2 regions of the Micromonospora sp. SYSU B005 genome follow, and region 1 is predicted to be linked to the other one. Evidence: predicted binding sites of a transcription regulator. Region 1 holds the regulator's gene; the other holds the start of a gene.
What was found. The regulator HspR, encoded in region 1, represses chaperone genes until heat shock. The targets are predictions, from matches to a motif close to TTGAGTNNNNNNNACTCAA.
Positions count from the first base shown of each region.

Region 1 (11,525 bases):
TGGTCACCCGGCGGTCGCCGCCCCGGACGGTCGGGAACGCGGCGACCAGGTTCTCCTCGGTGGCGCCGGAGTTCTTCAGCGCGACCGAGACCGCGCCGCCGACCCGGGCCAGCCCGGCCAGCAGGTGCTCGGTGGAGGTGTACTCGTCGCCCAGCGGCCGCGCGATCTGCTCGGCGGCGCCGATGGCGTTGACGAACTCGCGGGCCAGGGTCGGCTCGGCGATGCTCGACCCGCGTGCGGCAGGCAGCGCGTCGACCGACCGCTGGGCGACGCGGCGCAGCTCGGCGGGGTCGGCCCCGACGGCGCGCAGCAGGCCCGCGGCGGTCGAGCCCTCGGTGTCCAGCAGTGACAGCAGCAGGTGCCAGGGCTCCACGGTGGCGTGACCGCGCTGGTTCGCCAGCGCGACGGCACCGGTGATGGCCTCGCGGCTCTTGGTGGTGAGACGTTCCGTGTTCATGGGCTCCCCCGGATCGGCGTGTCCACTGGACATGACACAACCAGAGTTGAGTCTATTCCGCTCAACTCCACCCCTGTGACCTGAGTCACCCTCATCCGGTCCGGCCGGAGAGATCTTGGTACGAAAAGGCCCTTGGAGGGGCCGTTTCGTACCAAGATCTCAGCGACGTGGCAGGCGCGCCAGGCAGGGGGTCTCGTGGTCGGCGCGCAGCACGCAACGCCGGCCGCCGTCCAGCTTGCGGTCGCAGAACACCCAATGGCGTACGGCCTGGTCGTCCTCGGCCGAGACGGTGATCCCGCCCAACTCCACCACCGCGAGGAACGCCAACGACCGCCCGGCCGTGCGGCCGAGCATCTTCGCCCGGGCCAGATCGGCCGCGCGCACCGGCAGATGGATCACGTACCGCCCGGTCACGGCCGCCCGGCCAGGTCACGCATCGACGGGGCCTGCCGGGACTGCCACTCGCGCAACGCACCCTTGATCCGGGCCGTCTCCTCACGACTCCGGGCGACTTCGGCGTACGCGGCGGCGAGATCCCCGGCGGCGCGATCCAGGAACGCCGCGACCTCGGCCGGGTCCAGCCCTCGACGGCACGTCGTGAAGCGGCGGCCCCGCACCTGCCAGGGCCGCAGCGGAAGGTACGACGCGGAGCGGTAGGCGCCGACCGGCGCGGAGTTGGGCGGGGTCAGGCTCCGCCGCTTCGGACGTATTCGCAGGAGATTGCGCACGACACTGTCCCTTCTTGGAGACCAAAGGAGACGGGTGAGGCGACACGACTGGCCGCGCACGACCAGTCGCGCCGACCACGGGTGCCAACCGGAGGGCCGGTTTGCCTACCAGGCGTTCCGCCGAAGGCATCCGCACGAGGAACATACAATGCAAAGCATTGCATGACAAGGAGTGAGCATGCTTAGCACGCGAAGTGTTGGCTGACCGGTCTGACTCGTGGGAAGATCTTGGGGCCTACCAGGAGTTGCCGCCATGCCCCGAGTTTCGGACCGTCAGAGAATCGCGCAGGACATCAGAGACAAGATCGCTTCGGGCGAGTACGGCCCCGGCGACAAACTCCCCTCCCTGCGTGAGCTGATCGCGCACTACCAGGTGTCTGCGGAGCCGGTCCGCTCGGCGCTGTTGATCCTTCAAGCCGAAGGTCTGGTCGAGGGGCATCAGGGCAAGGGCACCTATGTCACCGCTCGCGACGACGCCCCCTGATCCCGCACCACCGGGCACCCGATCCACCCCGGACGCGGCAGGTGCGTGCCCGGAGTAGCCTCACCGGCGTGCGAGTACGTGTCGAACAGACCGCCCTGCCCGGGATCGGCGTACGTCATGATCTGATGACGGAGTCCGGCCGCCGGCTCGGCGTGGTCTCCCACCGCAATGGCCGTCGCGACCTGGTCCTCTACGACCCGGACGATCCCGACTCCTGCCAACACGACATACCCCTGACCGACGACGAGGCGGAGGCGCTCGCCGACATCCTCGGCGCGTCGCTGATGCTGGGTCAGCTCTCCGGTCTGCGTGAGCAGGCCGCCGGGTTGCTGACCGAGCAGATCGCCATCCCGGCGGGGTCGAAGTACGTCGGCAGGCGGCTCGCGGACACCAAGGCACGCACCCGGACCAGCGCGTCGATCGTGGCCGTGCTGCGTCAGGGCGCCGTGAACGTCTCGCCCGATCCCACCTTCCGGTTCGAAGCCGGCGATGTGGTCGTCGTGGTCGGTACCCGTCAGGGGCTCGACGGCGTGACCGCGATCCTCGCCGAGACCGATCCGGACGGCTGACGCGTATGCACGAAACCACAATCCTGCTCATCGAGGTCGGTGCGCTGCTGCTCCTGCTCGGCCTGCTCGGCCGGCTGAGCCGTCGCTTCGGCGTGTCGCCCATCCCCCTGTACCTGCTCGCCGGCCTGGCGTTCGGGCACGGTGGGCTGCTGCCGCTCAACGCCAGCGAGGAGTTCTTCGCGGTCGGCGCCGAGATCGGCGTGATCCTGCTGCTGGTCATGCTCGGCCTGGAGTACAGCGCCAACGAACTGGTGGGCAACCTCCGGTCCGCCGCGCCGGCCGGCGTGATCGACGCGGTGTTCAACGCGCTGCCCGGGTTCGCCTTCGCGCTCCTGCTCGGCTGGGGCTGGGTGGCGGCGGTGGTGCTCGCGGGCGTCACGTGGGTGTCGTCGTCCGGCGTGATCGCCAAGGTGCTCGGTGACCTGGGCCGGGTCGGTAACCGGGAGACCCCGGTGATCCTGTCCGTCCTGGTGATCGAGGACCTGGCGATGGCCCTCTATCTGCCGCTGGTCACCGCGCTGCTCGCCGGGGTCGGCCTGATGAAGGGCGGCATCGCGCTCGCCATCGCGGTGTTCACCGTCGTCGTGGTGCTGGCCGTGGCGATCCGGTACGGCCACCTGATCTCCGCCGCGCTCTCCGCCAAGGATCCGGAGGCGCTGCTGCTCGGGGTGCTCGGCCTGACCCTGCTGGTGGCGGGCGTCGCGGCCAAGCTCCAGGTGTCGGCGGCGGTCGGCGCGTTCCTGGTGGGCATCGCGTTGTCCGGGCCGGTGGCGCACCACGCCACCGAGCTGCTCTCCCCGCTGCGTGACCTGTTCGCCGCGGTCTTCTTCGTCTTCTTCGGGCTGGTCACCAACCCGCTGGACATGCCGCCGGTGCTGCTGCCCGCGCTGCTGCTCGCAGTGGTGACCATGGCGACGAAGGTGGCGACCGGCTACCTGGCCGCCCGCCGGGCCGGGATCGCCGAGCCCGGACGCTGGCGGGCCGGCCTGGCGCTTACTCCACGCGGCGAGTTCTCCATCGTCATCGCCGGGCTGGCCGTCGCGGCCGTCTACCCGGTGGAGCCGAAGCTCGCCGCGCTCGCCACCGCGTACGTGTTGATCACGGTGGTGACCGGGCCGCTGCTCGCCCGCCTGCCGGACAGCCCGTGGTTCAAGCAGTGGCTGCGCACCCGCGCCGCCGCCGCTCGTCCGCCCGCGCCGCTGCCCCTGGGCTCCGGCGACTGACCGGGCCGGGCCGGATCAGCCGAGGGCAGATCCGGCCCGGCGTTGTCAAATTGATCCCGGGAAGGTCTACCCCTGCTCTGTCCAACCGCGTTAACGTTTCGGCCCAGCAGCCAGGGTCCGCGGGTGGCCTGCGCCCCCGCCAGCGCAAGCGGAAGGTCGGCCGGTGAGCGTGCAGGAAGAGACGTTCCGCGGCTTCGCCAACCCGGTCGATCCCTCGCCCGCCGAGCTTCGGTCGTGGGCGTATCAGCCGGATTCGGTGCCGCTGACCTCGATGCCGCCGGACTGGGATCTGCTGGTCGCCGGTGACCACCTGGTGCAGACGCTGTTCGATCTGGCGATGGACCAGGGCTGCCCGGCGCGGCGGTTCGCGCTGCACTGCCTCTACATCTACGCCGCCGACGGCATCCGGACGAACTTCCGCGCCCACCCCAAGCGCCGGTTCCGCAAGCTGGTCGAGCAGGCCGAGAAGTCCGGCGACGACCTGATGCGCAACTGGGCGCACAACAGCCGGGTGCTGCTCGCCCGGCCGGATGTCTTCGTCTACCGGGACTGGTGCGAGGGCGGCCTGGTCCGCGAGAACCGCCGCCTCTGACCCCCCGGATCAGCGTCGCCCAGCCACCTCGACCCGACCCGCCTGGTCGATCATGAACTTGGCGGTGTTTGGTGTCCGGTTTGTCTCCGCCAACTTCATGATCGACCGCGAGGGGCGGGACACGAACGGGCCGGGATCCCCCGTGGATCCCGGCCCGCACGTCGGCAGGCCGTCTAGGTCGACCCGCCCTGCTTCTTGCGCCGCTCGTCGTCCCGCGCCCGGTCCACGCCGTGGTCCGTCTGGTCGGCGAAGCGCCCTTCCTTGACCTTGTCGCTGAAGCGTCCCTCGGTGACCCTGTCGAACCGCTCGCGGACGTTCTCGGCCACTTTCTCCAGCCGTTCCTCCGCGCGCTCGGCCACCTTCTTCGCCGGTTCCGTCATGGCTCCCCCCGCCAGCCCGGAGTCCGATTTGAGGCTTTTTTGCCCTGCGGAAAGCCTAGTCGACCCTGCTCTGCCGTACCCCGGCTTTTCCCGAGCCGGGCGGCGGACCGCCCGGGGAACGACGAAGGCCGGCGCAGCCCCGGGGGAGCGGGGCGCACCGGCCTTCCGGTACGAGGTCAGCGGTCGGGAGCGCGGCGCGGACGCCAGACGACGAGCGCGGTGGACGTCCGGTTGGTGGGCACGAGGTCGCCGCGGGGGAAGCCGCCGAGTGACTCCAGCTCGGCGATCCGCCGGTACGCGGCGTCCAGTTCCGCCTCCAGCCGGGCCACCCGCTGCTGCGCCTCTTCGAGCAGCCGCTCCAGCCCGATGATCCGCTTGACCCCGGCCAGGTTGATCCCGTCGTCCTGGCTGAGCCGCTGCACCTCGCGGAGCAGCACCACGTCCCGGACGCTGTACCGGCGACCGCCGCCGGACGCCCGGCCGGCCTGCACCAGGCCCAGCCGGTCGTACTGGCGCAGCGTCTGGGGGTGCATCCCCGCCATCCGCGCGGCCACCGAGATCATCAAGACCTTGGCCTCGTAGGCCGGGTCACCCGAGCCGACGTACTCCTCCGACATGCCCGCTCACCTCCGGTGCCGCCGTCAACTGAATCGACGTACCCGCGCTTCGAGATGTTCCCGCGCGGCGGGCGGAGTCTGCGCCGCGAAGGTCTCCAGCGCCGCCCGCGCCTCGTCCGAGACCTTCGCCGGGACCACCACGTCAAGCGTGACCAGCAGGTCACCGGCGCGGCCGTCCTTGCGTACGACGCCCTTGCCGCGGGCGCGCAGCACCCGCCCGCTGGGCGTACCCGGTGGCACCCGCAGGGTCACCGTCCCGTCCAGGGTCGGCACGCGCAGGTCCGTGCCGAGAACCGCCTCGGCGTACGTGATCGGGACGGTCAGGGTCAGGTCGTCCCCGGTGCGCCCGAACAGCTCGTCCGGGCGGACCTTCACCTGCACGAACAGGTCGCCTGCCGGACCGCCCCGCTCGCCGGGCTCGCCCCGGCCGGCCAGGCGGATCCGCTGCCCGTCGGCCACCCCGGCGGGGAAGCGCACGTTCAGCGTGCGGGTCTTGGTGACACCGCCGGTGCCGTGGCACTCCGGGCACTTCTCCTCGACGATCGTGCCGACGCCCTGGCAGTTGCGGCACGGCTCGGAGAAGCTGAACGACCCCTGGTTGCGGGTGGTCACCCCGGCGCCGTGGCAGACCGGGCAGGCCACCGGCTGGGTGCCGGGCTTCGCGCCGTTGCCGTGGCAGGTGTCGCAGACGCCGGGTGCGCGCAGCGTCAGCGGCAGCGTGACGCCGCGTACCGCGTCGTCGAAGTCGAGCGCCACCTCGGTCTCGACGTCCCGGCCGCGGGCCGGGCCGCGCGGACGCGCCGGGCCTCCGCCGCCCCCGCCACCGGAGAAGATCGAGCTGAACAGGTCGGTGAAGCCGCCGCCGCTGAACCGGTTGTCGCCACCGCCGGCGCCACCGCCGAACAGGTCGGAGACGTCGAACGGCATGCCGCCCGGCTGGCCCGCGCCGCGGGCGCTGCGCCGGAAGGCGCCGGAGCCGAACAGCGAGCGCATCTCGTCGTACTCGCGGCGCTTCTTCTCGTCGCCGAGCACCGCGTACGCCTCGGAGACGGTCTTGAACCGCTCCTCGGCACCGGTGTCGCCGGGGTTGTGGTCCGGGTGCGACTCCCGGGCCAACTTGCGGTACGCCTTCTTGATCTCGTCCGAGGAGGCGGACTTGTCCACGCCCAACGCGGCGTAGTAGTCCTTCTCGATCCAGTCCTTGGAACTCACCGGTCCACCCCCTTCCACGGGTCGAACCCCGGTCGCCCCGCCCGCCCGGTGCGGGCGGGCGGGACGTCACGGGTCGGCACTACTCCGGGTCCGCGACCGCGACCATGGCGGGCCGCAGCAGCCGCTCGCCGAGCTGGTAACCACGGCGCATGACCTGTACGCAGGTCGGCTCCGTCACGTCGGCGGAGGTCTGGTGCGCCACCGCCTCGTGCCGGGTCGGGTCGAACGGGTCACCCTGCTCACCGAACGCGGTCAGGCCGAACTTCGCGAGCGCGCCGGTGAGCTGCTCGGCCACGCTGCCGAACGGGCCCACCAGGTCGCCGTGCTCGCGGGCCCGGTCCAGGTCGTCGAGGATCGGCAGCAGCGCGGTGAGCACCGCCCCGGTGGCCTGCTCCTGGACCAGGTTGCGGTCCCGGTCGACCCGCTTGCGGTAGTTGGCGTACTCCGCAGTCACCCGCTGGAGGTCCCGGGTGAGCTCCTCCAGGTCGGTGCGGAGCGACTCCAGCTCGGCGCCGAGCGGCGTGTCCGTGCCGGGCCCGCCGTTCGGCTCGGCGGGCGAGTCGACCACGGTCGGACCGCTGACCTCGGCCTCGCCGCCGATCTCGTCGACCACGACCTCGGCCTCCTCGACCAGCCCTTCGGCGGGCGCGTCGGCGGCCGCGTCGGCCGCCGAGGCGTCGTTCGCCGGCTGCTCGGTCACCTTGCCGAGCTTGCGCTTGTCGCGGATGACGACCCGGGGTTCGTCGCCGGTGTCCTTGCCGGCGCCCGGCGCCGACCCGGTGGCACCCGGGTCGGCCGCTCGTGGCTTGTCCGTCATGCGGTTACCTCATCCCTCTGCGGTGCGAATCGTGTCCGGGACCGGATGTCACTTCTTGTCCTCGTCCACGATCTCCGCGTCGACCACGTCGTCGTCGCCACCGGCCTTCGGGCCACCGGCCGCACCCGCGCCGGCACCCGGCCCGGCCGCACCCGGTGCGGTCTGCTCGCCCTCCTGCTGCTGGGCGTAGAGCAGCGAGCCCGCCTGCTGGGAGACCTGCGCCAGCTTCTCGTGCGCGGACTTGATCTTCTCGATGTCCTGCCCGCCGAGGGCGCTGCGCAGCTCGCCGAGCGCCTCGTTGAGCTGGTCGCGGTTCTCGCCGGGCAGCTTGTCGCCGCTCTCGGCGAGGAACTTCTCGGTCTGCCACTGGAGCGCCTCGGCGACGTTGCGGGTCTCGGCCTCCTCGCGGCGGCGCTTGTCCTCGTCGGCGTGCTCCTCGGCGTCCCGGCGCATCCGCTCGATGTCGTCCTTCGGCAGCGAGGAGCCGCCGGTGATCGTCATCTTCTGCTCCTTGCCGGTGCCCAGGTCCTTGGCGTGCACGTTCACGATGCCGTTGGCGTCGATGTCGAACGTGACCTCGATCTGGGGCACGCCGCGCGGGGCCGGCGGGAGACCGGTCAGCTCGAAGGTGCCGAGCTTCTTGTTGTAGGCGGCGATGTCCCGCTCGCCCTGGAACACCTGGATCAGCACCGACGGCTGGTTGTCGTCGGCGGTGGTGAACACCTCGGAGCGCTTGGTCGGGATGGTGGTGTTGCGCTCGATCAGCTTGGTGAAGATGCCGCCCTTGGTCTCGATGCCCAGGCTCAGCGGGGTCACGTCGAGCAGCAGGACGTCCTTGACCTCGCCCTTGAGCACGCCCGCCTGGAGGGCGGCGCCGACGGCGACGACCTCGTCCGGGTTGACGCCCTTGTTCGGGTCGCGGCCGGTGAGCTGCTTGACCAGGTCGGTCACGGCCGGCATCCGGGTCGAGCCGCCGACCAGGATGACGTGGTCGACGTCGGAGATCTTGATGCCGGCGTCCTTGACGGCCTGCTCGAACGGGCCCTTGCAGCGGTCCAGCAGGTCCTGCGTCATGCGCTGGAACTCGGCGCGGCTGAGCGTCACGTCCAGGTGCAGCGGGCCGGCCGAACCGGCGGTGATGTACGGCAGGTTGATGTTGCTGGTGGTGGCGGCGGACAGCTCGATCTTGGCCTTCTCGGCGGCCTCCTTGAGCCGCTGCATGGCCATCTTGTCCTGCGAGAGGTCGATGCCGTGCTCACCGCGGAACGTCTTCACCAGGTGGTCGATGATCCGCTGGTCCCAGTCGTCACCACCGAGCTGGTTGTCACCGCTGGTGGACTTGACCTCCACCACGCCCTCGGCCAGCTCCAGCAGCGACACGTCGAAGGTGCCGCCACCGAGGTCGAAGACCAGGACGGTCTGCTCCTTGGAGCCCTTGTCCAGGCCGTACGCCAGGGCCGCCGCGGTCGGCTCGTTCACGATCCGCAGCACGTTGAAGCCGGCGATCTCACCGGCCTCCTTGGTGGCCTGGCGCTGCCCGTCGTTGAAGTAGGCCGGGACGGTGATCACCGCGTCGGTGATCTGCTCGCCCAGGTACGCCTCGGCGTCCCGCTTGAGCTTCATCAGCGTGCGCGCCGAGATCTCCTGCGGGGTGTACTTCTTGCCGTCGATGTCGACGGTCCAGTTGGTGCCGATCTCACGCTTGACCGACCGGATGGTCCGGTCGGGGTTGGTCACCGCCTGGCGCTTGGCGACCTCACCGACGAGCACCTCGCCGTTGCGGGCGAACGCGACGATCGAGGGAGTCGTACGCGAGCCCTCGGCGTTGGCGATGACGGTGGGCTCACCGCCCTCGAGAACGCTGACGCAGGAGTTCGTCGTGCCGAGGTCGATGCCGACCGCACGTGCCATGTTCGCTTCCTCGCTTCGTAACGGGTGAGCAGGTCAGACGGCCTGCCCGGCGGGTCGCCGGGAAGCGACCGCACCACAAGTTGAGTGAACTTGACTCAATAGTGCCACGCGATCGCCAATCCGCAAGTCGGGGTTGAGCCGACCCGGCGCAACCCGACCGTTACTACTGTCCGGTTGTCTTACCTTGCGTCGGTCGGGCACGCTTTAGCGGTGACGACGCATGGCGATTCCGCCACCCGTGCCGGCGCGCCCGCCGTCGCAGCCCGCACCGGGCCCACCACGGGCGACGATCAGCCTGCTCACGCCGCCGACGGCCTGCCCGCCGCGCTCACCGGCCTGCGCGCGGCGATCGACGCGGCCCGCTTCCCGCTCACCCTTCCCTCGGCCGAGCCGGCCCGGCACGCCGCCACCAGCCTCACCGACCAGCTCGACGACTACCTGCTGCCCCGGCTGGCCCGGCTCGACGCCCCGCTCCTGGTGGTCGTCGGCGGCTCCACCGGCGCCGGCAAGTCGACGCTCGTCAACAGCCTGGTCCAGGCTCGGGTCAGCGCGGCGGGCGTGCTCCGCCCCACCACCCGCTCCCCGGTGCTGGTGTGCAGCCCGACCGACGCGGCCTGGTTCCGGCAGGGCGAGCTGCTGCCCGGCCTGACCCGGACCACCGAGCCCAGCGAGCAGCCGGGCACCCTGCACCTGGTCACCGCGCCGGCGCTGCCGCCCGGCCTGGCCTTCCTCGACGCGCCCGACATCGACTCGGTGGTCGACGCCAACCGGGCGCTCGCCGGTCAGCTGCTCGCCGCCGCCGACCTCTGGCTGTTCGTCACCACCGCCGCCCGGTACGCCGACGCCGTCCCCTGGGAACTGCTGCGCAGCGCCCGGGCCCGGGGCACCGCAGTGGCGATGGTGCTGGACCGGGTCCCCCCGGAGGCAGCCGACGAGGTCGCCGCCCACCTGTCCGAGATGCTCGCCGAGCAGGAGCTGGGCGCCTCCCCGCTGTTCGTGCTGCCGGAGACCTGGGTGGACGGGCAGGGCCTGCTGCCGGACCGGATCACCGCGCCGCTGAGCGACTGGTTCGCCCGGCTCGCCGCCGACGCCGAGGCCCGCGCCGCGGTGGTCCGGCAGACGCTCGACGGTGCGCTGGCCGCGCTGCACCCGGTGGTGGAGGCGCTGGCCGAGGCCGCCGACGAGCAGGTGAGCGCCGCCGACGCGCTGGACGAGCGGGTCCAGGCCGCGTACCGGAGCGCGGAGCGCAGCGTCGACCAGGGGCTCAGGGACGGCCGGCTGCTGCGCGGTGAGGTGCTTGCCCGCTGGCAGGAGTTCATCGGCACCGGCGACTTCTTCCGCGGGCTGGAGGCCCGCATCGGGCGGCTGCGCGACCGGGTGGTCGCGGCGGTCACCGGGCGGCCCGCGCCGGCCGCGGAACTGCGTACCGCGATCGAGTCCCAGCTCGTCACGCTGCTGCGCGGGGTGGCGGCCGAGGCGGCGGAGAACGCGTACACCGGTTGGAAGGCGCACCCGGCGGGTGCGGCGCTGCTGGAGCCGGACCTGGCCCATCCCTCGGCCGACCTGCCGGAGCGGGCCGAGCAGCTGGTCCGCGACTGGCAGCGCGGCGTGCTGGAGCTGGTCCGGGTCGAGGGCGGCGACCGGCGGTTCGTGGCCCGCACGGCCGCGTACGCGGTGAACGCCACCGGTCTCGCCGTCATGATCGGCGTGTTCGCCTCCACCGCGTTCATCCCGACCGGCCTGGAGGTGGCCGCGGGCACCGGTACGGCGGTGGCCGGGCAGACGGTGCTCCAGGCGATCTTCGGCGACCAGGCGGTCCGCAACCTGGCCCGCAAGGCCCGCGTCGACCTGCTCGACCGGGTCGGCAAGCTGCTGGCCGAGGAGGCCGAGCGCTACCTGAGCCGCACCGAGGCCGAGCGCCCCGCCGCCAACGCCGGCGCGGCGCTGCGCTGGGCCGCCGTCGAGGTCGAGCGGGCCCGGCACCGCAGCGGCCTGTTCCCGCCGGCCCCCGAGCAGGAAGTTCGCCCGTGAGCGCGAGGAGTGAGCCGGTCCTGCGAGCCCCGCAGTCGCGAGCAAGGAAGGCACCGTGAGCGCGAGGAGTGAGCCGGGTCTGCGAGCCCCGCAGTCGCGAGCAAGGAAGGCACCGTGAGCGCGAGGAGTGAGCCGGGTCTGCGAGCCCCGCAGTCGCGAGCAAGGAAGGCACCGTGAGCAACATCGTGGGACGGATGCGCGAGGCGATGCGGGGCGAGCAGCGGGTCGACCCGGACACCCTGATCGAACGGCTCACCGCGATCCAGCGGTTCCTCGGCGCGGTGGACGGCCACGTGCCCGACGCCCAGCTCGTCGCCGCGCACACGGTGGTCGAGCGCGCCGGTGACCGGCTCGCGCTCTCCGGCCGCCACACGGTGGTCGCGCTCGCCGGTGCGACCGGCAGCGGCAAGTCGAGCCTGTTCAACTCGCTGGCCCGGCTGGACCTCTCGCCGGTGGGCGTACGCCGGCCCACGACGGGTGTCGCGCACGCCTGCGTGTGGGGCC
Region 1 covers NZ_JAXCFU010000005.1:355,336-366,860, forward strand. Annotated here, with positions in the region: gene clpB (ATP-dependent chaperone ClpB) at 1-457, opposite strand, end outside; gene SM452_RS15420 (hypothetical protein) at 617-871, opposite strand; gene SM452_RS15425 (DivIVA domain-containing protein) at 868-1,185, opposite strand; gene SM452_RS15430 (winged helix-turn-helix domain-containing protein) at 1,439-1,669, shown strand; gene SM452_RS15435 (cation:proton antiporter regulatory subunit) at 1,738-2,238, shown strand; gene SM452_RS15440 (cation:proton antiporter) at 2,244-3,461, shown strand; gene SM452_RS15445 (hypothetical protein) at 3,625-4,053, shown strand; gene SM452_RS15450 (hypothetical protein) at 4,227-4,433, opposite strand; gene SM452_RS15455 (heat shock protein transcriptional repressor HspR) at 4,610-5,050, opposite strand; gene dnaJ (molecular chaperone DnaJ) at 5,075-6,262, opposite strand; gene grpE (nucleotide exchange factor GrpE) at 6,342-7,079, opposite strand; gene dnaK (molecular chaperone DnaK) at 7,128-8,990, opposite strand; gene SM452_RS15475 (GTPase family protein) at 9,201-11,021, shown strand; gene SM452_RS15480 (GTPase) at 11,216-11,525, shown strand, end outside.

Region 2 (11,525 bases), on a different contig from region 1:
TCCCGCGCGGCCCGGCCGGCGTCGCGCGGCGCCAGCCGCTCCGCCAGCTCGGCCTTGAGCGCGATCACCGTCAGGTCGTGGCCGAGCAGATCGTGGACGTCGCGGGCGAAGCGCAGCCGTTCCTCGGCGGCGGCGAGCCGCGCCTGGGCGGCCTGCCCCTGCCGGGCCTCGACGAGCAGGTCCCAGAACCAGACCTGGACCCAGGTGAGCGCGGCGATCCCGGCGCCCACCACGCCGGTTACCAGCAGCGCCGTGGGCACCGGCCCGCCCGTCGCCCCGGTAACGGCGGCGGACACCGCGAGGACGCCGGCCGCCGCCACCGACGCGACGACGGGCCGGAACAGCAGCGGCGTCATGCCGACCAGGGACGCGCCGAGCCAGGCCCAGGTGGGCCAGGTTCCGGCCGCGACCGGGCCGAGCAGCGGCAGGCTGAGCAACGCCGCCACTGTGAGCGCGGCGTGCCGGCGGCGACGGGCCGGTACGGGCAGCCACGGCGTGACGGCGGCGTGCAGCACCGCGATCTGGGCGACGGTGAACGCGAGCAGCCCGGCGGCGCCGAGCGCGACGCGTACCGGGTCGGGTTCGCGGGCCAGGCCGACGGCGGGCAGCAGCACCGTGGTCCAGACGTTCGTGGCCAGCGACAGCAGGGTGACCCGCCGGGCCCGGCGCAGCCGGTGGTCCGCCGGATCGACGCTCATGCCCGCTGATCCTAGGGCGTGCACCGGTCCGCCCACCCCTGAGAAACGTCACGGCCGGACCGTGCGATCCGCACGGTTTCCCGATGACTGACGCGCCTTCTCCGGTGCGCCGGGCGGCGGCAGGGTCGGGGCATGACGGAGATGACTGTGGTCGTACCCCGGCGGTGGGCCGGGTGGGCGCGGACCCGGCACCTGGCCGGGATGGTGGTGGCGATGGTGGCCGGGATGGTGCTGCTCGGGCCGCTGTGGAAGGTGGGCGGGCGCCTGCTCGGCGGCGCGGCGGTGCTGGCGCGGCCGGACGTGGGCGCGCTGGTGATGGCGACGAACATGGCGGCGGGCATGGCCGCGTGGATGTGGTACCGGGGGGACGGCCGGGCCGCCACCGCGGAGATGTCAGCGGCCATGTACGTGCCGTTCCTGCTGCTGCTCCCGCCCTGGTGGGCCGGGTGGGTCGGGGGCGACGCGCTGCTGCTCGGCGGTCACCTGCTGATGGTGCCGGCGATGCTGCTGGTGGCGCTGCGGCACCGGCACACGCCCACGGCGCCGCCGCGCCGGCATCCGGTCGCGGCGGCCGTGGCGCGCGGATGGCCGGCCGGGCTGGGACTGCTCATGACGGTGGACATGTGGTTCGCGCCCACCGTCTTCGCGCCGTGGACGCTGCTGGTCCTGCCCGCCGGCTACCTGCTGATCGGCACCTGGCGGCGGCAGTGGGGCGACCGGCGCGCGCTGGCGGCGCAGCTCGCCGGGGCGGCCGTGTGGGGCGGCCTGGCGGTCGTGGCGATGATCGCGTCCGCCGACGTCGCCGGGGTGCTCGTCGGGGTGGGCTGGCTCGTCCACGCGGCCTGGGACGCCTGGTACCACCGCACCGGCGCGGTGGTGCCGCGCGGGTACGCGCTGTGGTGCGCGGTGTTCGACGTCGGGGTGGGCCTGACCACGCTGCTGGCCGTCCTGTCCCGGTGATCCGGCGGGGGCACGGGGCCGCGCCGGATCACCCGGAGGGGACGGCGCCGGGGTGGCGCGGCGAACGTTTGCCCCGGTCGCCGCGACCCCCGCGCGGCGGTGATGAAAAACTTGTCGCATGACCGCCGCACCGAGCCCGACCGACCCCGCCGTTCCCGACGACGCCGAGGACGCCTTCGCCTTCGCCGATCTCGGGCTGCGCACCGAGTTGCTGGGCGCGCTGTCCGCGCTCGGGTACGAGGAACCGACGCCGATCCAGCGGGAGGCCATCCCCCCGTTGCTGGCCGGGCAGGACCTGCTGGGTCAGGCGGCGACCGGTACGGGCAAGACCGCCGCGTTCGCGCTGCCGCTGCTGCAGCGGATGCCGGTCGGCCGGGCCGAGGGCGACCCGGTGTCGCTGGTGCTGGTGCCGACGCGGGAACTGGCCGTGCAGGTCTCCGAGGCGTTCCACCGCTACGGCAAGGATCTGGGCGCCCGGGTGCTGCCGATCTACGGCGGGCAGCCGATCGGCCGGCAGCTGCGCGCGCTCGACCACGGGGTGGACGTGGTGGTGGCGACGCCGGGCCGGGCCCTGGACCACATCGCCCGGGGCACGCTGCGGCTCGGTGCGCTGAGCACGGTGGTGCTGGACGAGGCGGACGAGATGCTCGACATGGGCTTCGCCGAGGACATCGAGGCGATCCTGGAGCACGCCCCGGCGGGCCGGCAGACGGTGCTGTTCTCCGCCACCATGCCGGCCCGTATCGACGGGCTGGCCCGGCAGCACCTGACCGACCCGGTCCGCATCCGGATCGAGCGGGAGCGGCCGGTCGCCGGGGAGGCACCCCGGGTGCGGCAGAGCGCGTACATCGTGGCCCGGGCGCACAAGCCGGCCGCGCTGGGCCGGGTGCTGGACGTGGAGTCGCCCACCGCGGCGATCGTGTTCTGCCGCAGCCGCGAGGAGGTGGACCGGCTCACCGAGACGATGAACGGCCGGGGCTACCGGGCCGAGGCGCTGCACGGCGGGATGAGCCAGGAGCAGCGGGACCGGGTGATGGGCCGGCTGCGCGCCGGCACGGCGGACCTGCTGGTCGCCACCGACGTGGCCGCCCGAGGGCTGGACGTCGAGCAGCTCACCCACGTGGTCAACTACGACGTGCCGTCGGCCCCGGAGTCGTACGTGCACCGGATCGGCCGGGTGGGCCGGGCCGGGCGGGAGGGTGTGGCGATCACGCTCGCCGAGCCGCGTGAGCACCGGATGCTCAAGACCATCGAGCGGGTCACCGGGCAGCGGATCGCCATCGACAAGATCCCCACTGTCGCGGACATGCGGACCCGGCGGCTGGAGCTGACCCAGGGCGCGCTGCGGGAGAGCCTGCTGGAGGACGACCTCGACCCGTACCGGGCGATCGTGGAGTCGCTCACCGACGAGTTCGACCTGGTCGAGGTGGCGCTGGCGGCGGTGAAGCTGGCGCACGAGGCGACGTCGCCGGGCTCGGACGACGAGGAGGAGATCCCGCAGGTTCCGGTCCGGGGCCCGCGCGAGGGCCGGCCGGAGACCGGCGGGCGGGGCGAGCGCCGAGGGCCGGGGCGTCCGCGTACCGGCGGGACCACCCAGGTCTTCATCGGGCTGGGCCGCCGGGCCGGGGTGCGGCCGCAGGACCTGGTCGGCGCGATCACCGGGGAGACCCGGATCAACGGCCGGGACATCGGCTCGATCGAGATCGCCGACCGGTTCTCCCTGGTCGAGGTGCCGCAGGCGGTGGCCGACGAGATCATCGCGGGGCTGCGCGGCACCACCATCAAGGGCCGCAAGGCGACGGTACGCCGGGACCGGGACGGCGGCGAGTCCGACGGCCGGGAGCGTCCCTTCGACGCCTCCCGCCGCGGCCGCCGCTGAGGTGTCCACCGCAGCCGGTGACCGGCACCGCCGGAGAAGCCGCCGTCGGTGACGGTCACCGGCCGTTCCCACCCGCCATGCGGTTCGTCAGCCGCCCGACGACGGTACGCGACCACGGGCGGTACCTGGTGTTCTGGAACGCGGTCACGAGCCAGTCGTCCCCCTGGTGGACGAGGACGAACGTGACCGCCGAGAGCCGCTTCGCCGACGGCTCGGTACGGCCGCGCTGCCAGCGCATGATGATCCCGCCCAGCGCCCACACCACGGCGACGTCGGTGGCGACGTGCCGGATGCGCGGCTCTCGGACGGTCATGCGCGAGCCGCGCATGACGCCCCCGAACAGCGCCCGGTGACCGTCGGCGATCGCGCGCCGACCCGCCATCCGGGTGCCGTCGTAGGCCGTGTAGTCCGCGTCCTCGCTGAAGAGGGCCGCGTACCGGTCCGGGTCGCCCTCACCCCAGGCGTCGGCGACCCGGGCCAGGGCGTGGCGGACGCCGACTTCCGTAGATTGATTCAGCATGCTAAACATTTTAGCATGCTGAAATGTTTTTGTCAGGCCCTGTCAGTCGAGGAGTCGGAGACACGGGAGGTCTGCTCCTGGAGGATGACCACCACGTTGCGGACGAAGTGCTCGACGGTGGCGAGCTGCGCCTCCGTGTACCCGCGGGTCAGCTCCCTGATCGCCGCACCCAGGGGCGCGAAGACCGGGCCCATCTCGGCGTCGAGCCGCTCCACGTCGGCGACGACGAACGTCTTGCGCCGGTCCGTCGCGTCCGGGCTGCGCCGTGCGTACCCGGCGCGGGAAAGCCGGTCCACCAGCCCGGTGACCGCACCCGGCGTGAGCCCGAGCTGACGGGCGAGATCACCGGAGGTGAGCGGGCCACGCCGGGCCAGCAGATCGAGCGCCTTGTTCTCCGTGGCCGTCAGGCCACGCCGGGCGGCCACCGCCTCGTGGAACATCACCACGGCGGTGCTCAACTCCCGGCCCAGAAGATCGCCGAGGTCCGGAGTTCCGCTTCCCGGCGGATCCCCGTCAGTTGCTCTGCGCGCCACCTGACCAGCCCTCTCCGTGCGGCGTCCGTCGGTCCTGGCCGCACGCCGGCCAGTATGCCGGGCCGGGAACGGCTGTCGACGCTCCGGCCGGCCGGGGTGCCGGACGGACCATCCGGTCGCGCCGTGGAGCGGGGGTCCGGCCGTCACCGGACCCCCGCCCCCGCTCAGGCCGCGGCGAGCGTTCCCGCCTCGATCTCGGCCGGGCGCAGCGCCAGCGCGAGCACGTCCGCCACGTCGGACAGGGTGTGCACGGTCAGCGCCTCCCGCACCTCGGCCGGCAGGTCGTCCAGGTCCGGCTCGTTGCGCTTCGGGATGATCACCTCGGTGAGACCGGCCCGGTGGGCGGCGAGCAGCTTCTGCTTCACCCCGCCGATCGGCAGCACCCGGCCGGAGAGCGTCACCTCGCCGGTCATCCCGAACTCGGGCCGCACCGGCCGCCCGGTCACCAGTGAGGCCAGCGCGGTCACCATGGTGATGCCGGCGCTCGGGCCGTCCTTCGGCACCGCGCCCGCCGGGACGTGCAGGTGGATCCGCCGTCCGGCCAGCGCGTTCGGGTCCAGGCCGTAGCGCCGTCCGTTGGACCGCAGGTACGACCACGCGATGTGCGCGGACTCCTTCATCACGTCGCCGAGCTGGCCGGTCAGCGTCAGTCCCGGCTCACCCTCCATCGTGGTGGCCTCGATGAACAGCACGTCGCCACCGGCGCCGGTGACAGCCAGGCCGGTCGCCACGCCGGGCACGGCGGTGCGTTCGGCCGACTCCGGGGTGAACTTCGGCCGGCCCAGGTATCGGGCCAGGTTGCCGGCGTCCACGTGCACCGGCGCGGGGTCCGTGGCGAGCGCGACGGCCACCTTGCGCAGGATCTTCGCCAGGGCTCGTTCGAGCTGCCGGACGCCGGCCTCCCGGGTGTACTCGCCCGCGATCAGCGCCAGCGCCTCGTCGGCGACGCTCACCTCCTCGCCGGTCAGCCCGGCCCGCTCCCGCTGCCGGGGCAGCAGGTGGTCCCGGGCGATGGCGACCTTCTCGTCCTCGGTGTAGCCGTCCAGCGCGACCAGCTCCATCCGGTCCAGCAGCGGGCCCGGGATCGCCTCGACCACGTTGGCGGTGGCGAGGAACAGCACGTCGGACAGGTCGAGGTCGACCTCCAGGTAGTGGTCGCGGAACGTGTGGTTCTGCGCCGGGTCGAGCACCTCGAGCAGGGCCGCCGCCGGGTCGCCGGAGTAGCCGGCGGCCAGCTTGTCGACCTCGTCGAGCAGCACGACCGGGTTCATCGAGCCGGCCTCGCGCAGCGCCCGCACGATCCGGCCGGGCAGCGCGCCGACGTAGGTGCGCCGGTGGCCGCGGATCTCCGCCTCGTCCCGGACACCGCCGAGGGAGACGCGGACGAAGTTGCGGCCCAGCGCCCGGGCGACCGACTCGCCGAGGCTGGTCTTGCCGACACCGGGCGGGCCGGCCAGGGCCAGCACCGCGCCGGAGCCGCGTCCGCCGACGACGCCGAGGTTGCGCTCCGCGCGCCGGTTGCGCACCGCGAGGTACTCCAGGATGCGGTCCTTCACGTCGGCCAGGCCGGCGTGGTCGGCGTCGAGCACGTTCCGGGCCGCGGCCAGGTCGGTGTTGTCCTGGGTACGCGTGCTCCACGGCATCTCCAGCACGGTGTCCAGCCAGGTACGGATCCAGCCCGCCTCGGGCGAGGCGTCACTGGCCCGCTCCAGCTTGCCGACCTCACGAAGCGCCGCCTCGCGGACCTTGTCCGGCAGGTCGACGGACTCCACCCGGGAGCGGTAGTCGGCGGAGCCGTCCGGCTCGTCCTCGCCGAGTTCCTTGCGGATCGCGGCGAGCTGCTGGCGGAGCAGGAACTCCCGCTGGGACTTCTCCAGCCCCTCGCGGACGTCGCTGTTGATCTGCTCGGTGACCTCCTGCTCGGCCAGGTGTTCCTTCACCCAGCCGACGAGCAGTTCCAGCCGGGCGGTGACGTCCGGCGCGACGAGCAGTTCGGTCTTCTGGGTCAGGCTGAGCCAGGGCGCGTAGCCGGCCGAGTCGGCCAGCTCGGACAGGTCGGTCATCCGCTCCATCGCGTCGATCACCTGCCAGGCGCCGCGCTGTTGCAGCACCGAGCTCATGAGCGCGCGGTACTCGCGGGCGAGTTCCCGGGCGCGGCCCGCCGGTGCGGGTTCGTCGAGTGTGGTCGCCTCGACCCAGAGCGCGGCGCCGGGACCGGGCACGCCGGAGCCGATGCGGGCGCGGGTGAGACCGCGGACGACCGCCGCCGGTTCGCCGCTGGGCAGCCGGCCCACCTTCTCGATCGTGGCGACCACGCCGACGGAGCCGTACTCGCCGTCGATACGGGGTACGGCAAGGAGTTCCTTGTCGCCGGTGGCGCGGGCCGCGTCGACGGCGGCCTGGGTGGTCGGGTCGAGGGTCACCGGGATGACCATCCCGGGCAGCAGGACGGCGTCGGTCAGTGGGAGTACCGGAAGAGTTGCCATCGAACACCTGCCATCACGTTGGTTGAGCGTGTCTGGCTCAAGTAACAAAACGTGCCCCTTGTTCCGGGTTGTGACCCACGCCACGCCGAGCGCCCCGTTCCGGCGCTCCGCGCCCAATGGCGGCACCGTTTACCGCGACCCGCCGAATGGAAACAGTCGGCTATTGTTGCGGGATTACCGCGCGGTAGGTCAAACTCTTAGCCACACCCCGCCCGACACAGGGAGCAATGGCGATGGCAAGGAAAGTAATCACCGTTCTGACCGACGACCTCGACGGTGGAAAGGCCGATCGGACCGTCGAGTTCAGCCTGGACGGCGTGGCGTACACGATCGACGTCTCCGACGAGAACGCGGGCGTCCTGCGCAAGGCCCTGGATCCGTACATCAGCGCTGGCAGGCGAATCGGCCGCGGAGCCGCCGAGGTCACCCGCGGCGCCCGTCGCACGACCCGGCCGAGCACCTCGGGAATGGACCGCGAGCAGAACCGCGCCATCCGGGAATGGGCCGCCAAGAACGGGTTCGAGATTTCCGAGCGCGGGCGCATCCCGGTGTCGGTGGTCGAGGCGTACAAGAACCGCTGACCGCCACCGGTTCACCGTCGGGCATCCCGGGGTCACGCTGAGAAATCGGCGTGGCCCGATCGGCATTCTCCGCACGGCGCTTTTCGTCCGGCGGATACCCACGGCACGAGATTTCCTCCGGGATCGTCTCCCACCGTTCCCGTACGCGGAAAGGCCGCGGCCGCCCGGAGGAGTCCCCCGGACGGCCGCGGCCGTCGCGTCGCTCAGTTGACCCGGATGCGCACCACGTCGATGGCGGGGGTCTGGTTCGCCCGCTCCATCATCGGGATGCGGTGCGAGCCGTCACCGGCCCAGACCGCGCACTGCGCCACGCCCGACTGCGCCAGGCCCGGGATCTGGATCAGCACGTCGTCCGGCTGGTTGCCGCCCCGGCCGTCCTCGGTGGCGACGAAGAACGCCGGCACGTCCTGCGGGTTCGGGGGCTGCCGGGTGCTGCCGAGCATCCGGCAGGCGGTGTGGAAGTGACCGCGTACCAGGCCCTGTCCGTTGAGCAGCGAGCTCTCCAGGTAGTAGCCGCCCTGACCGGCGGCGAGGAAGCGGTCCCGCACCAGGTTCTTGGTGGTGACCCGGAGCGTGAACGGCTGGTTGCGCCGCACCTGGTTCGGGAACTGCGTGATCAGCAGCGACGGGTTGTTCGCCGCGGCGCCCACCTCACCGAACGCGGTGCTCACGCACCGATTGCCGTTCTGGAAGCCGTCGTGGCCCTGAAGCCGGCTGCCGGAGCAGTCCTTGGCGAGCACGTTCAGGCCGTTGTTGCCGCCGTTGTTGTTCCCGCCGCCGTTGTTACCGCCGTTGTTCCCGCCGTTCTGGCCTCCGTTGTTGCCGCCGTTCTGACCGCCGTTCTGGCCGCCGCCGTTCTGACCGCCACCGTTCTGGCCGCCGCTCTGCGGCGTGTCGCTCACCGCGCACCGGGCGAACTGGTCCAGACCCTGGGGGCGCTGCGCGAACCGGCCGATGGCGGTGGCGATCCGGTTGAGCGCCGCCGTCCGCTTGTCCGCGAGCGGACCGAGGACCGCGTTGTTCATGAACTCACCGCCGTTGCGGCCCTCCGCCGCGAGCCGCCGGTTCGCCTCGCCGATCTGGCTCTCCAGCAGCGCCAGGGTGCGGTCCACCTCGGCACGGGCCTGGCCGGGCACCTGCGGCAGCCGGCCACGGACGTCCGGGCAGGCCACCGTCGGGGCGCCGGCGCCGGCGCCACCCGCCGTGGTCTGCTGGCACTCGGCCGGCGACATCTGACCGTCACCCCAGTGGTTGCGGACCCAGCGGCCGTTCTGCCAGGTACGGGTGGTGCTGCCCTGGCCGTCCGGGGCGGTCGCCCCCGGGCTCGCGGGCACGCAGGACGCCGAGGCGGCGCGGGTGGTCGTCCGCCGGTCCTGGGCGGACGAGATCTGGGTGACGGCGACGATGCCGCCGAAGACCGCGAGCGTGCCGACAACCGCCAGCATCCGCTTGCTCCGCGCGTTACCGGATGACCGGCGCGCCCGTGTGGACCTGCGCATCGAATTGCTCTCCTTCTCGATCCGGTAGTTGACTGGTGATCCCGGCGGACCGACGAATTCGGGGTGTGAGATCACTGCGACGCTCAGTCGCGAGTCAATGGCCGACGATGCCCTTTCCGCACCGTCTCCGCGCCGTCCGGGCGCGGCGGGGAAGATCTGCGTCCATTCCCGATGAGGTACGGAGCGCCGTCGGCGAAGGTTCAACCGGAGATCGGAAAAAAATCGAAAAGTCGCCGTCCGCGCCGGCGGGGACGGTTCAGTCGGCGCAGAGGTGGTCGAAGGCGAAGCCGCCGTCGAAGGAGTCCCGCCGCGCGGCGAGCGCGCGGACCTGCCGGAGAAGCTCGTCCCGGTCCAGCAGGGACGGCGCGGCCCCGTCGAGGTCACGCAGCCGCTCCCCCAGTGCCACCACGGCCAGATCCTCGGCGAGCCGCCCCGCGTCGACGCCGCAGGCGAAGCCGCGCGCGGTCAGCCGGACCCGCTCCAGCAGACAGCGGCCGGGCCGCACCTCGGCCCAGGCCCAGCCCTCCGCCGGCCCGTCGGTCCAGCGCACGTGCAGGCCGCGCACGATCGGGTCGGCGATCCGGCCCGCCACGTACGCCTCGACCGCCTCGACCCGGGCCAGCGCGCCGAGGTCGTTCACCGGTCCACGCCGGCCGTCCGGCAGCCGGCCGATGATGTCCCGGAAGCCCACCGCGTCGCCGGCGTCCGGGTCGGTGCCGTCGGCGTAGGCCCGCGCGTCCAGCACGTACTCGGCGAACCGGCGGACCTGCTCCGCGCCGCCCAGCGCCGGCGACTCGACGCGCACCAGCGGCAGGCCGACGGCGGCGCAGACCGCGTCGGTGAGTCGTTCCTCCCGCCGGGCCGGCGACCCGTCCGGAGCGGGCGCGGTGAACCGCACCGCGAAGCGCGGCAGCCCGGTGTCGGCGGCGCAGACCACCAGGTCGAGCGAGGCCCGCCCGGCGGTGCTCCACTGACTGCCGGTGACCCCCGGCGGGCGGCCCTGCACCAGGTCACCGAGCCGCCGGCCGGCGTGACCGAGGTGGCCGGCCCGGACCAGGGACGGCGCGACGCCGGGCGGGACCGGCCGCAGCCAGGAGGCGGTCACGCTGCCTGTGCTCGTCATCTCGCCCCGATCCCCCCTCGTCCGGTCGACGCCCGAGTGTAGGCGGTGCGGCGCAGTCGGTACGGCCGCCCGGTGCGCTACCGCGCCCGTCCCTCTAGGCTCTGCCCGTGCCCAGCGGACGGACCCCGGAACAGTTCACCAAACGCAGTCTCGTCGCCGTCTCCCACGCCATCGAACGCGCCGCGCTCGCCGAGGCCGAGGACGGCCCGCTCGTCGTGCTCGCGCTGTTCCAGCGGCTGCCGTACTTCGCCCGGGAGCGCGAGGTCTACCGGCGCATCGCCGGCCGCGCCGCCGTGACGGTGGTGGCGATGGTCGGCGGACCGCCGCCCGACCTGCCCGAAGGGGCGTACGGCGTGACCCTGGACGAGGCGGAGGCGCTGGCCCGGGAGTGGACGGTGGTGGCGCTGAGCCCGCGTTTCGGCGCCACACTCGTCGCGCACGACCGGGCCGAGGTGGCGCCCGCGCCGACGCTGGAGGCCGGCCGGCTGTTCGAGGGCCGCTGGGGTTTCCGCCGCGACGAGGCGCTGCACGAGGTGATCCGGCTGCGCGAACAGCTCGCCGAGCGGCTGCCCGCCGCGGCACGCACCGCGCTGGACGAGGCGATCGCCCGGGTGCGGGACATCCCGGCCGGGCCGGGCGAACCGCGCGCCGAGGCGGCACTGCGGATGCTGGCCCGCCGCGGCGACCGGAACCACCAGCCGGTCGAGCCGGCCGAGACCATGCTGGACGAATCAGGCCTGGCCCGGTGGTCCGGCGCGGACGGGGTGACCGCCTCCGGCACGCTGCCGGTGGCGCTGGTCGGCCTGCGGGTGGAGACGCCGCCCGGCTCACCGGAACGCTTCGGCCGGCGCGGCGTCGCCCGCGAGGGGCACGCCGTGCTCACCGCGATCACCGGCGTGCTGCGGCCGGTCGACCGCGCGGTGCGCGTCACCGAGAACGAGTTCCAGCTCGTCCTGCCCGGGCTCGACGAACCGGCCGCGCTGGAGGTGGTACGCCGGTTGCACGACGCGATCGGCGCGCTGGCCCGGTCGTACCCGTTCATGGCGTACATCGTGCACGCGGCGGTCGGGGTGACCACCCGGCGGCCGCTGCCCACCGCGGACCTGCGCGCCGCCGTCGACTGGGCGGTACGCAAGGGCCTGCCGGTGGCGGGCCTGCCGCCGGAGAACGCCGACGCCGTGGCCGCGCCGGCCGGCTGACCGGCCGGTCCGGTTCGAGGAGAGGGAGACGCGGTGCGGGTGGTTTC
Region 2 covers NZ_JAXCFU010000002.1:368,759-380,283, reverse strand. Annotated here, with positions in the region: gene SM452_RS06965 (sensor histidine kinase) at 1-698, opposite strand, end outside; gene SM452_RS06960 (hypothetical protein) at 831-1,658, shown strand; gene SM452_RS06955 (DEAD/DEAH box helicase) at 1,777-3,537, shown strand; gene SM452_RS06950 (SgcJ/EcaC family oxidoreductase) at 3,593-4,057, opposite strand; gene SM452_RS06945 (MarR family winged helix-turn-helix transcriptional regulator) at 4,090-4,515, opposite strand; gene lon (endopeptidase La) at 4,755-7,076, opposite strand; gene SM452_RS06935 (histone-like nucleoid-structuring protein Lsr2) at 7,310-7,657, shown strand; gene SM452_RS06930 (hypothetical protein) at 7,861-9,102, opposite strand; gene SM452_RS06925 (PDDEXK family nuclease) at 9,413-10,279, opposite strand; gene SM452_RS06920 (DICT sensory domain-containing protein) at 10,387-11,478, shown strand; gene SM452_RS06915 (helical backbone metal receptor) at 11,512-11,525, shown strand, end outside.
Region 2: the regulator HspR is predicted to act here: its motif matches at 7,099-7,117, upstream of lon (endopeptidase La).